DNA from 2 places in the Mesorhizobium sp. M0045 genome. Region 1 is predicted to be linked to the other one. Evidence: predicted binding sites of a transcription regulator. Region 1 holds the regulator's gene; the other holds the start of a gene.
What was found. Region 1 encodes LexA, which represses DNA repair genes until DNA is damaged. Its sites were predicted from a motif close to TGTTCNNNNTGTGTTCNG; they were not measured.
Positions count from the first base shown of each region.

Region 2: the regulator LexA is predicted to act here: its motif matches at 3,567-3,584, upstream of recA (recombinase RecA).

Region 1 covers NZ_JAMYUY010000011.1:177,428-183,414, forward strand. Annotated here, with positions in the region: gene NKJ72_RS19115 (molybdopterin molybdotransferase MoeA) at 1-227, shown strand, start outside; gene NKJ72_RS19120 (hormone-sensitive lipase) at 235-1,065, opposite strand; gene kynU (kynureninase) at 1,163-2,410, opposite strand; gene lexA (transcriptional repressor LexA) at 2,858-3,592, shown strand; gene NKJ72_RS19135 (ComEC/Rec2 family competence protein) at 3,586-5,987, opposite strand, start outside.
Region 2 covers NZ_JAMYUY010000006.1:212,462-218,448, forward strand. Annotated here, with positions in the region: gene NKJ72_RS12560 (cysteine desulfurase) at 1-626, shown strand, start outside; gene NKJ72_RS12565 (SUF system Fe-S cluster assembly protein) at 632-1,027, shown strand; gene sufA (Fe-S cluster assembly scaffold SufA) at 1,137-1,517, shown strand; gene NKJ72_RS12575 (GFA family protein) at 1,553-2,050, opposite strand; gene NKJ72_RS12580 (TfoX/Sxy family protein) at 2,141-2,464, shown strand; gene NKJ72_RS12585 (PfkB family carbohydrate kinase) at 2,499-3,431, opposite strand; gene recA (recombinase RecA) at 3,709-4,806, shown strand; gene alaS (alanine--tRNA ligase) at 5,067-5,987, shown strand, end outside.

The DNA.
Region 1 (5,987 bases):
TCCGTCGGGCACGGCTCGGTGCTGCCATGCCGGCCAACGATCTCAGGCAAGATTATGTGCGGGCTGTTGTCACAGACGACGCTGGTGCGCTCGTGGCGACGCCGTTCGGCATCCAGGACTCCTCGATGCTGAAAATGCTGGCCGATGCCAACGGGCTGATCGTCCGCGCGCCGTTCGCGCCTGCTGCGGCGGCGGGCTCCCCCTGCGACGTGCTGATGCTACGCTGAACCTGCCTCACTCCGAAATCAAGGTCCGGGTCAGCGGATGGTCTGGATCGGCCAAACCGTCGATGATGTTGAAATGATGCCGGTCGGGCTCGACTACGGAGCTGGTCGCGGCACCCAGGCCGATCCAGATGTTGGCCAGCAACGCGCTCTGGCGCAGGAATTCGGCGCGCTCGCCGCCGCCGGCCCAGCAGGTCAGGCGGGCCTTGTCCATCGGGCGCAGCAGCACCGGACTTTCGGCCTGCGCCTCGGCCTCATCGATCGCCAGCGTCTCGTTCATGCCGGTGCGCATGATCGGGCGCAAATCATACACTCCCGAGATCGACACCACGTGACGAACGCGCCGGACCACTTCGGGCGCCAGCGGCGTCGTCCTGGTAACCATCCGGCTAACAAGATGGCCGCCGGCCGAGTGCCCGGTCAGCATCAGCGGCCCTGCGACCATCGCCGCCGCCTTGCCTATCGCCGCGCCGACTTCTTTGACGATGCCGCCAATGCGTATCTGCGGACAGAGCGTGTAGGACGGCATGGCAACTGCATAGCCGCGATCAACAGCGCCCGCGGCAAGATGTGACCAGAAACTCTTGTCGAATGCCATCCAGTAGCCGCCATGGACGAACACCACGACCCCCTTCGGCTTGGTGGCCGGCAGGAAAAGATCGAGCCGGTTGCGCGGGTTATCGCCATAGGCCAGGTCGAGCCGCGCCCTGCCCTCGGTCGAAAGCGCCTCGCGGAAAACCTGCGCGGGCTCGACCCAGGCCGCCGGCCAGCGATCGCTGCCGGCTATGTTGGCGCCGTTGGCATAGGCGTTGTCCCAATCGGCAATGTGACGTTCGAACACCCTGCGCCCTCCCTGGCAATTATGGCCTTGCAACCTGGCCGCGAGCATCGCGCGGCGCGTCGTCGCCAGCCTCACGATTCCAGCTCTCGCATCGATCTCAAGTGACAGCCGCCTTGATGGCGAAGCGCGCATCCTTCCACGCACCGGTGCGCAGGATGTCCTCAAGCACTTCGACGGCCTGCCAGACATCGGCATAGCCGACATAGAGCGGGGTGAAGCCGAAGCGCATGGTCGATGGCGCGCGAAAATCGCCGATCACACCACGTTCGATCAGCGCGCGCATGATCTGGTAGCCATGCTCATGCATGAATGAAATCTGGCTGCCGCGTTTTTCCCCGTCGCGCGTGCTTTCGAGCGTGAGACCGTAAGTGCCGCACTTTGCCTCGACAAGCTCGATGAACAGATCGGCCAGTGCGATGCTCTTCTTGCGCACCGCCGTCATGTCGACATCGTCCCAGATGTCGAGCGCGCCCTTCAGCGTGCGCATCGAAAGGATCGGCTGGGTGCCGCACAGAAACCGGCGGATGCCGGTGCCGGCCGCATAGCCTGGCTCGAAGGCGAAGGGCCGTGCATGGCCCCACCAGCCGGTGAGCGGCTGCTGGATGTCGGAAAGATGCCGCTCAGCCGCATAGATGAAGGCAGGCGCGCCCGGGCCGCCATTCAGATATTTGTAGGTGCAGCCAACGGCAAAATCGGCGTTGGCTTTGTCGAGCTCGACTGGCATCGCGCCAGCGGTGTGGCAGAGATCCCAGACGATCATCGCCCCGGCTTCCTGGGCCCTGCGCGTCAGAGCCGGCATGTCGCGCAGTTCGCCCGATTTGTAGTTGACGTGGTTGACCAGCACCACGGCGGTGCGATCGTCGATCAGCTCCTCGATGGTCGGCGCGTCGACCCCCGAGAGGCGCAGCAGCGCATCTTTTCGCGTCGAAACCACACCCTCAGCCATGTAGAGGTCTGTCGGAAAACTATCGCCCTCGGCGACGATGGCCTGCCGCTCCGGTCGCATGGCCATGGCGGCGTGCAGCAGCTTGTAGATGTTGACCGACGTCGTGTCGCAGACCACCGTCTGGCCGACCGCGGCACCGATCAGGCGCCCGAGCTGGTCGCCAAGTTCAAGCGGCATGTTGAACCAGCCGGCCGTGTTCCATGCGCGGATGAGATCATGCGACCATTCCTCGGTCGCGGCCTTGTACAGTTCATCGAAAGCGGCACGTGAAGCAGCTCCTAGCGAATTGCCGTCGAGATAGATCACTCCTTGCGGCAACACAAAGCGGTCACGTATCGCGCCCAGCGGATCTGCGGCATCCATCGCCTTTATGGCCGCGAGATCGGGAATTCCTGTCATGATTTGTCTGCTCCCCCCAAAGATTCAACGCAACGCCCGACACGTATCGACTGTTCTTCCATTACCGGGTGGCGCGTAGCAAGGCTCCACCGGCGAGAAGCAGCCTGACCAGGCGGTGGAAACCAGGAATTAACCCAAGGTTGGCGTTTTGAGTTCGTTTCGTTCACGGCGCATTGACCAACCGCACAGTCGATACGGGTTCAATTCCGTGCCCTTTGCCGACCGACCGCCGATGCCAGTGCCGCCTTCTAGGAGGCCAGAACGGCGCAAACGAAAGCAGAATCAAGGCGATGAGGCTCGCGGCGGTAAAAATACGGTACGCCGGTAGGGGACGTCGTTTGTTTCCCGAGCCTTAACGCATTCATTAAACTTTAAACAGTTGCGGAACACAACTGGAACAGATAGTGTCTGTTCTGGGTTTGTTTTCTGATTCTGTTGGGGGTCGCTATGCTGACACGCAAACAACACGAACTGCTTATGTTCATCCACGAAAGGTTGAAGGAAAGCGGTATCCCACCTTCCTTCGACGAGATGAAGGAAGCGCTCGACCTGGCTTCCAAATCCGGAATCCACCGACTGATTACGGCGCTGGAGGAGCGCGGCTTCATTCGCCGTTTGCCCAACCGGGCCCGTGCGCTGGAGGTACTACGCCTGCCTGACTCGATCGCCCCCGGCCTCAATGCGGCACGCAAGTTCTCGCCGAGTGTCATCCAGGGCAGTCTTGGGCAAGGTGCCCCTCGGCAGGGCAAGCCCACATCGTCGCGCGTCCCTGCAGCCGGCAATGACGACGATGTCGTCGCCGCCGTTTCGATCCCGGTAATGGGCCGCATCGCCGCTGGTGTGCCGATCGATGCTATCCAGCACCAGACGCATTCGATTTCGGTGCCGCCGGATATGATCATGGGCGGCGAGCATTATGCGCTCGAGGTCAAAGGCGATTCGATGATCGAGGCTGGCATTTTCGACGGCGACACGGTGATCATCCGCAACGCCGATACGGCGAGCCCCGGTGAGATCGTGGTGGCCCTGGTCGACGAGGAGGAAGCGACGCTGAAGCGGTTCCGCCGCAAGGGCGCCTCGATCGCCCTGGAGGCCGCCAATCCGGCCTACGAGACGCGCATCTTCGGACCAGACAGGGTCAAGGTGCAGGGCAAGCTCGTTGGGCTGATCCGCCGCTACTGAGTTGCGCCCTTGGTGCCGGCTTTTGGATTGTCGGCCCTGCGGTATGGCGGCAGGCCGCGCGCCGCGCGTGAAAATTTCCGCTGCACGTGCCAGGGCCGGTATGATTTTTCGACGGCGAAGCGGATTTCGGCGCGTGTTGCCGCTTGTGGATCGAAATAGACGGCCGCACTTCCCGCGCGCGCCAGTTGCCGTTTGGTGACGACGAGGACCAGCCGGTCGTAGTAGCAGGGATTATGGGCGGTGGCGTCGTCGATGACGATCAAGCTGGCGAAGGCGCAGGCTGGCCGTGCGGTATCGCGGTCCTTGGCTTGCGCAATGATCGCGCCGGATGGATGCCTGGCGAGGCAGAGACCGTCCGTGCAAATGAACGGCATGCCCGGCGGTAGGTCGGCCGGATCGGCAATGTCGAATTGCGGATCGTTCTTTCCAGGTGTTTCCGGCGCGACGATAGCCTCTGATGTGAGCGCGCGTTTCCAGTTGTCGATGGTGAACTCATTCGGGCGTGCCCGGTTGACCGCGAGCTCACCGCTGCCGATCGGCAGCGCGACCAGCCGTGCGTCCTCCGAGATCAATACGTCGGGTACGCGCGTCTGCGTTGTCGTTAGCAAGCCAGCGAGCGCAAAAGGAATTGCCGCGAGCCGCAACCAGGTCGTCGCCATGCTGGCAATGACGAGGGCGATCGTCACCAAAAGGACAGATCTCAGCGAAATCAGTCCGACCGCATCGATCGGCGAGCGCTCGGAGATCCACCCGGACAGGGCGATCATCGCCGTCAGCCCGTTGCCCATCACGTAGAGGAAAGGCCCATCCGCGCCGAACGGCATCGCCAGCGCGCTGAGCACGGCAAAGGGCATGACGACCAGTGAGACGATAGGCATGATGGCCAGATTGGCGAACAGGCTGAGCGGCGCTACGCGCTGGAAATGCCATATGGCGAAAAGCGCCGTGGCGCTCCCTGCAATGATCGAGGTCATCGCCAGGCCGCCCATGCCCAGCAGGACCTTTCGAGTGGCCAAGCGTAGCGGCGATCGCCGGGGCGGCGGCGTGGTGGCCCTGCCGGTGCGGTAATCGGACCAGCCGGCATAGGCGCCGACAAGGGCCGCCGTCGCGGCGAAGGACATCTGGAAGCTCGGACCGACCACCTCGTGCGGCGACACTACGATGACCGCGATGGCCGAGATCGCCAGATTGCGCATGGTGAGCGCGGCCCGGTCGAACAGCACGGCGATGAGCATCACCGCCAGCATGATGAAGCTGCGTTCGGCCGCCACCACAATGCCGGAAAAGACGAGGTACGCCGCAATCGAAAAAAGCGCGGCGGCGGCGGCATATTTTTTGACCGGCCGTCGCGATGAGAAGTCGGGAAACAGCGCAAAGGCACCGCGCAGCAGCGCCATGATGGTGCCGGCGACCAACGCCATATGCAGCCCCGAGATGGAGATGATGTGGTAGATGCCTGTACGCCGCATCGCTTCGTTGATCTCCTCGGGAATGCCGGCGCGCACGCCAACGATCAGCGCAGCAGCAATCTCGCCCTCGGCGGCGCCGATGCGGCTGCGGATATGGTCGGCGATGGATTCGCGCGCGTCTTCGATCGCGGAAGAAAGCCGCGCGGCAAGCGGCATGCTGCCCGACGCCACGACTTTCGGATTCCCGAGAAAGAAGCCGCTGCCGCCGATGCCCGCGAAATAGCTGTCGAAGGAGAAATCATAGCTGTCGGGCCGCACCGGGCCGGTCGGCGGCAGCAACCGCACATAGCCGGCGATCTCGGAACCAGCGGCCAGCTCAGCCGGTATCTTCATCGCCGAAATGCGGACCCGTTCCGGCATGTAGCGCAGCGTCGGCCTGGCGGTTGAGATCACATCGATCGTCAGCCTGATGCGGCCACTCGCCATGGGCTCGTACGATACGACACGACCCGTCAGCCGCGTCGAGATTTCGGAACCGAGCATATGCGTCCCGACACGCCAGGTCTCGAACTTGGCGGCAAGCACGCCAAGCGCGCAGAGCAGCGCCACCATGAAACACAGGCGCGTCCTGGGCCATGAACGCGAGACGACCGTACAAAGGGCCGCGAGGAGCACGATTGCGATCGGCTGCGGAAAGGCTGGCTCCACCGACAGCGCGAAATATACGACCACCCCGCATGCGAGGAACACCGGCACCAGCAGGAAGGCGACGCCACGGTCGAGTTCCAGGCCGGCTGCCGAGGTTACGCTGTTGCGGATACGGGACGGTGACGGGAGGCGGAAACGACGGCGTAGGCGCACGATGGGCTCGCCCGCGGGCACGAGAACCGTTGCTGGGTCGCTGGCCGGCAGCGACGGAGCATCGAAGCGCGGAGCGGGCAGCAATGCCGATACCGGCAGGGCAGGCGGGGGAGCGGCAAACAGCA
Region 2 (5,987 bases), on a different contig from region 1:
TCGACGGCAGCCAGAGCGCCGTGCACATGCCGATCGACGTGCAGGACCTCGACTGTGATTTCTTCGTCCTCACCGGCCACAAGCTTTATGGCCCGTCGGGCATCGGCGTGCTCTACGGCAAGAAGGATATTCTGGAGCGCATGCGCCCGTTCATGGGCGGCGGCGAGATGATCGAGGAGGTGACGCAAGACATCGTCACCTACAACGACCCGCCGCACCGTTTCGAGGCCGGTACGCCGCCGATCGTGCAGGCGATCGGGCTTGGTGCTGCGCTGGAGTACATGGAAAAGATCGGCCGTGAGCGCATCGCAGCGCACGAGGCCGATTTGAAGGACTATGCGCATCAGCGACTGCGCGCCATCAACTCGCTGCGCATCTTCGGCGATGCGCCTGGCAAGGGCGCCATCATCTCGTTCGAGCTGCAGGGCATCCACGCTCATGACGTGTCGATGGTTATCGATCGGCAGGGCGTGGCGGTCCGCGCCGGCACGCATTGCGCCCAGCCGCTGTTGAAACGCTTCGGCGTAACATCCACATGCAGGGCATCGTTCGGCATGTATAATACCAGGGCCGAAGTCGACGCTTTGGCCGATGCGCTGGAGAAGGCGCGAAAGTTCTTCGGGTGACGATTATGGATGATGCCAGCCACACCGCCGAGAGCACAGTTCCGGATTCCACCACCAACGCGGCGGTTTCCGGGTCAACTATTCCTGCCGACGAACTGGCGCGGCTGACCGACGATATCGTCTCGGCGCTGAAGACGGTCTACGACCCGGAAATCCCGGCCGACATCTATGAGCTCGGCCTCGTCTACAAGATCGACATCGAGGACGACCGCTCGGTCAAGATCGACATGACGTTGACTGCACCCGGCTGCCCGGTGGCCGGCGAAATGCCGGGTTGGGTGGAAAATGCCGTCGGCGCCGTCGAAGGCGTTTCCGGTGTCGAGGTCAACATGACCTTCGACCCGCCCTGGTCGCCTGACCGCATGTCGGAAGAGGCACAGGTGGCGGTTGGCTGGTACTAGCATCCGACCAGACAGAGACTGGCGCACTTGCGCCGGGTACAAAACTTCACCATTTTAGGTGAGGAATCATTCGGCAGGCCTTGAACCTGCAAGAATGGAGAAGGAAAACATGGGACGCTTTGCCGTCATCACGATGACCGAAAAGGCCGCCGACCGGGTGCGCGAGATCGTCGCCACGCGTGAAAACGCGCATGGCATTCGCCTTGGCATCAAGAAGGGCGGCTGTGCCGGCATGGAATATACGGTCGACCTGGTGACCGAACCCAACACCAAGGACGATCACATCGAGCGCGACGGCGCCCATGTCTATGTCGCGCCCGAAGCAGCACTTTTCCTTTTCGGCACCGAGATGGATTTCGAGCAGACGACGCTGCGCACCGGCTTCACCTTCCGCAACCCAAACCAGAGTTCGGCCTGTGGCTGCGGCGAATCGGTCGAACTGAAGCCGGCCGATTTGAAGGCCTTGGCTGAAGCGCGCGCTTCGGCCTGATTTTTCCTTCTCCCCCGTTCACGGGGAGAAAGGACCTAATCCACCCACATTCCTGTTCGTTTGTGCCAGTCGGCAATCGATTCTTCCGGGTAGACGTCGAAGACCTTGTCCCCTTTGCCGATCTCCGGCTCGACCCAGTTCGCCTTGTATTTCAGCATGAGATGCACCTTCTCCGGCGGCTTTGGCAGGTCTGTGTCGATCGCCGAGGCGAAGGGGTGCACCAGCTCCGGCCAGGTCGGGTCGTAGAGCCAGAGCGCCGTCCCGCATTTCGTGCAGAAGTTCCGCTCGCCCGTCGAGGTTTCGCGGTGCGGGTGCTCGTCGTCCTCGATCTCGGCGCGGTAGACGCCGAGATGGCGCTTGCCCCGGATTTTCAACGTCTTGTAATCGGCGCCGAGATTGATGGCGAAACCGCCACCGCCCTGCTGCTTGCGGCAGATCGAGCAGTAGCACAGCATGAACGGCACCGGCGTGTGGCTTTCCACCTCGAAACGCACGGCATTGCACCGGCAGGACCCTTTGAGCAGAAGCGGCATGAGAAACTCCGACGAAACTGGTTCCGAACTTGTCAGGATGGTGCCGGTTGCGGCGATGACAAGGGGAAATCCGGATGACATGATCGCCGCATGGACAATGAGCGCATCGAAGAGCTTTTCGAAGGCCTTGGCCCGGTTAGCATCCGCAAGATGTTCGGCGGCAAGGGCATCTATTTCGACGGCGTGATCGTCGCCGTCGTCATCCGTGACGAATTGATGCTGAAGGCCGACGCGGAAAGCGCGCCTGAATTCGAAGCGGCCGGCTGCCGGCAATGGACCTATACCGGCTCACGGCACGGCAAGCTGGTGTCTATGCCGTATTGGAGCGTTCCCGACAGTGCCTTCGATGATCCGGATGAGATGGCGATCTGGGCACGCCGCGCCTACGAGGCAGGACGGCGCGCCGGAAAATAGGCTGCGTTATGCTTCGGCAATTCCGCGCCGCACTTCATGCCAGGTCCCGCGCCTCGGGCACGAGCGCCAGCGCCTCGACAAAGCTGGCACTGGTGAAGGCGGCGCTCTCGATGGCGAGCGCCGCGGCGGCGACGCCTTCACGCAACGCTTCGCGCAGCGTCAGGCCGCGCAGCAGGGTGGCGACCGTGGCGCCGGCCAGAGCGTCGCCGGCGCCGGTGGCATCGGTCCGCTTTTGCAGTGGCGGAGGCAGGACCGAAAAGGCGCCGGTTTGGTCGAAACCGAGCACCGGTCCGTCGCCGGCGGTCACCACGCCGCTCTTCAGGCCGGCGCGTCTCAGCCCGTCGACGACGCCTTGATCGTCAGCATCGATGTCAACGCCGGCGATCACGCCGGCCTCGTGCCGGTTCATGAAGGCCAACGCTAGAAGTCCGAGCACCGGCGTCAGCCGCGCCGCTCTGCTGGGCGAGACGGCAAGCGCAAACACCGGCTTGCCGGCGGCGAGTGCCGCCAGCCGCTCCAACGCGGAAGACGGCAGGTTGGCGTCGCACAGCACCGCGTTGGCCGAACCGATCGCTTCGCGCACCTTGGCGCGGCGGATTTGCTTGGGAAGCGCCAGCTCGTAGAGCACCATGTCGGCAAGGCCGGCGATCAGCCCGCCATCGCTATCGATCAGCATCGTATGGCTTGGCGTTGCCCGGTCGAGGAACACCGCCGACAGGTCGGCAATGCCGGCCTCGGTGACGGCGTGTAAAACCGTGTCGGCAAGGGCATCGCCGCCGCGCACCGAAAGCAGCGAGGCCGAGGCGCCGCGTCGCACCGCAAAGCGCAAGGCGTTGAAGACGGCGCCGCCAACATGCTCGCGCATCGTGCCGGGGTTCAAGGCGGCTGGCACGAAGGCGCCGGCAACCCGGCCGCGCCGCTCGATATAGGCGCCGCCCACGGCCAGGATCGTCGGGGAGTTCATCATGCCGGCAAAATGCCCTTTGCTGTTGCCCGGGAGGAGACTAGGTCGCTGGGCGGAACCCTGCAATCGCGGGTGCGATTCGGTTGGTGACGGCAGCGGCGCCGCATGCGAGGCGGGAGGCATTGGGAAGCAAATTTACGAAACAAAAATAGAACAAATATGGATATCCGTTATTTTTCAAATCCTTGCCGCTCATTGACAAATGAGAACAAACGAGGTACATTCTTTTAAGGATTGCGGGATTGTCCGGCCTCCATTGACGACCACGGGGTGATGTATCATGGCTCAGAATTCTTTGCGGCTTGTAGAGGACAAAGCGGTGGACAAATCAAAGGCTCTGGATGCGGCGCTGTCGCAAATCGAGCGTGCCTTCGGCAAAGGCTCGATCATGCGGCTCGGCGCAAACGAGCAGGTCGTCGAGATCGAAACAGTGCCGACCGGCTCGCTTGGGCTGGACATCGCGCTTGGCGTCGGTGGCCTGCCGCGCGGCCGCATCGTCGAGATCTACGGGCCGGAAAGCTCGGGCAAGACGACGCTGGCGCTGCACACGGTGGCCGAAGCCCAGAAGAAGGGCGGCATCTGCGCCTTCGTCGATGCCGAGCACGCGCTCGACCCGGTCTATGCCCGCAAGCTCGGCGTCGATCTCGAAAACCTGTTGATCTCGCAGCCCGATACCGGCGAGCAGGCGCTGGAGATCTGCGACACGCTGGTGCGCTCCGGCGCCATCGACGTGCTGGTGGTCGATTCGGTGGCGGCGCTGACGCCGCGGGCGGAAATCGAAGGCGAGATGGGCGATTCGCTGCCCGGCCTGCAGGCGCGCCTGATGAGCCAGGCACTGCGCAAGCTCACCGCCTCGATCTCGCGCTCCAACACCATGGTCATCTTCATCAACCAGATCCGCATGAAGATCGGCGTCATGTTCGGGTCGCCCGAGACGACGACCGGCGGCAATGCGCTGAAATTCTATGCTTCGGTTCGCCTCGACATCCGCCGCATCGGCTCGGTCAAGGATCGCGACGAGGTCGTCGGCAACCAGACCCGCGTCAAGGTGGTCAAGAACAAGCTGGCGCCGCCCTTCAAGGTGGTCGAGTTCGACATCATGTATGGTGAGGGCGTCTCCAAGACCGGCGAGCTGGTCGATCTCGGCGTCAAGGCCGGCGTGGTCGAAAAGTCGGGCGCCTGGTTCTCCTACAATTCGCAGCGTCTTGGCCAGGGCCGCGAAAACGCAAAGCTGTTCCTGCGCGATAATCCCGACACGGCGCGCGAGATCGAGCTGGCGCTGCGACAGAATGCCGGGCTGATCGCCGAGAAATTCCTTGAAAACGGCGGCTCCGAAAGCAGCGACGACGGTTTCGAGGACGACGCCGGGGTGATGTAGGGCAGGCGACGCCTCGCCGAGCCTCAGCCGGGTTTCGATTTGATGTTTTGATTTTGAGTTTGCGTAATCGATGCGTTTCGAACCGCCGGCCCCGTGCCGGCGGTTTGCGTTTGACGGCGGGGCAGAAGCCATTTCAAAGCGCTGGTGAAAGCGGGGATTTGAGCCCATTTGGTGTTTCTGGACAGGCTGCGGTGCGACCGCTAAAAGGCCATGTCTATTTTCCGCCGGCAGCCGGCGGTTCTCTCGAAAAGGCAGTATTCATGAGTGGCGTCAACGAGATCCGGTCGGCATTTCTCGACTATTTTCGCAAGGAAGGTCACGAGGTCGTCGCATCAAGCCCGCTGGTGCCGCGCAACGACCCGACGCTGATGTTCACCAATGCTGGCATGGTGCAGTTCAAGAACGTTTTCACCGGTCTGGAGAAGCGGCCCTATTCGCGCGCCACGACTGCCCAGAAGAGTGTTCGCGCCGGCGGCAAGCACAACGACCTCGACAATGTCGGCTACACTGCGCGCCACCTGACTTTCTTCGAGATGCTCGGCAATTTCTCCTTCGGCGACTATTTCAAGGAGCGCGCCATAGAGCTTGCCTGGAACCTGATCACCAGGGAGTTCGGGCTGAAGAAGGACAAGCTGCTGGTCACCGTCTACCACACCGACGACGAGGCGGCCTCGTACTGGAAGAAGATCGCCGGCCTTTCGGACGATCGCATCATCCGCATCGCGACTTCGGACAACTTCTGGGCAATGGGTGACACCGGGCCTTGCGGGCCGTGTTCGGAGATATTCATCGACCGTGGCGAGCATATCTGGGGCGGCCCCCCCGGCAGCCCCGAGGAGGATGGCGACCGTTTCCTCGAATTCTGGAACCTGGTGTTCATGCAGTATGAACAGGTGACGAAGGAACAGCGCGTCGACCTGCCGCGTCCGTCGATCGACACGGGCATGGGCCTCGAGCGCATGGCCTCCATCCTGCAAGGGGTTGAAAGCGTCTTCGAAACCGACCTGTTCCGCCACCTGATCGACGCTGCATCGTCGGCGCTCGGCAAAGGTCCGGATGCGGACATCGTCGCATCGTTCCGGGTCATCGCCGACCATTTGCGTTCGTCCTGCTTCCTGGTCGCCGACGGCGTGCTGCCGTCCAACGAAGGACGCGGCTACGTGCTTCGTCGCATCATGCGC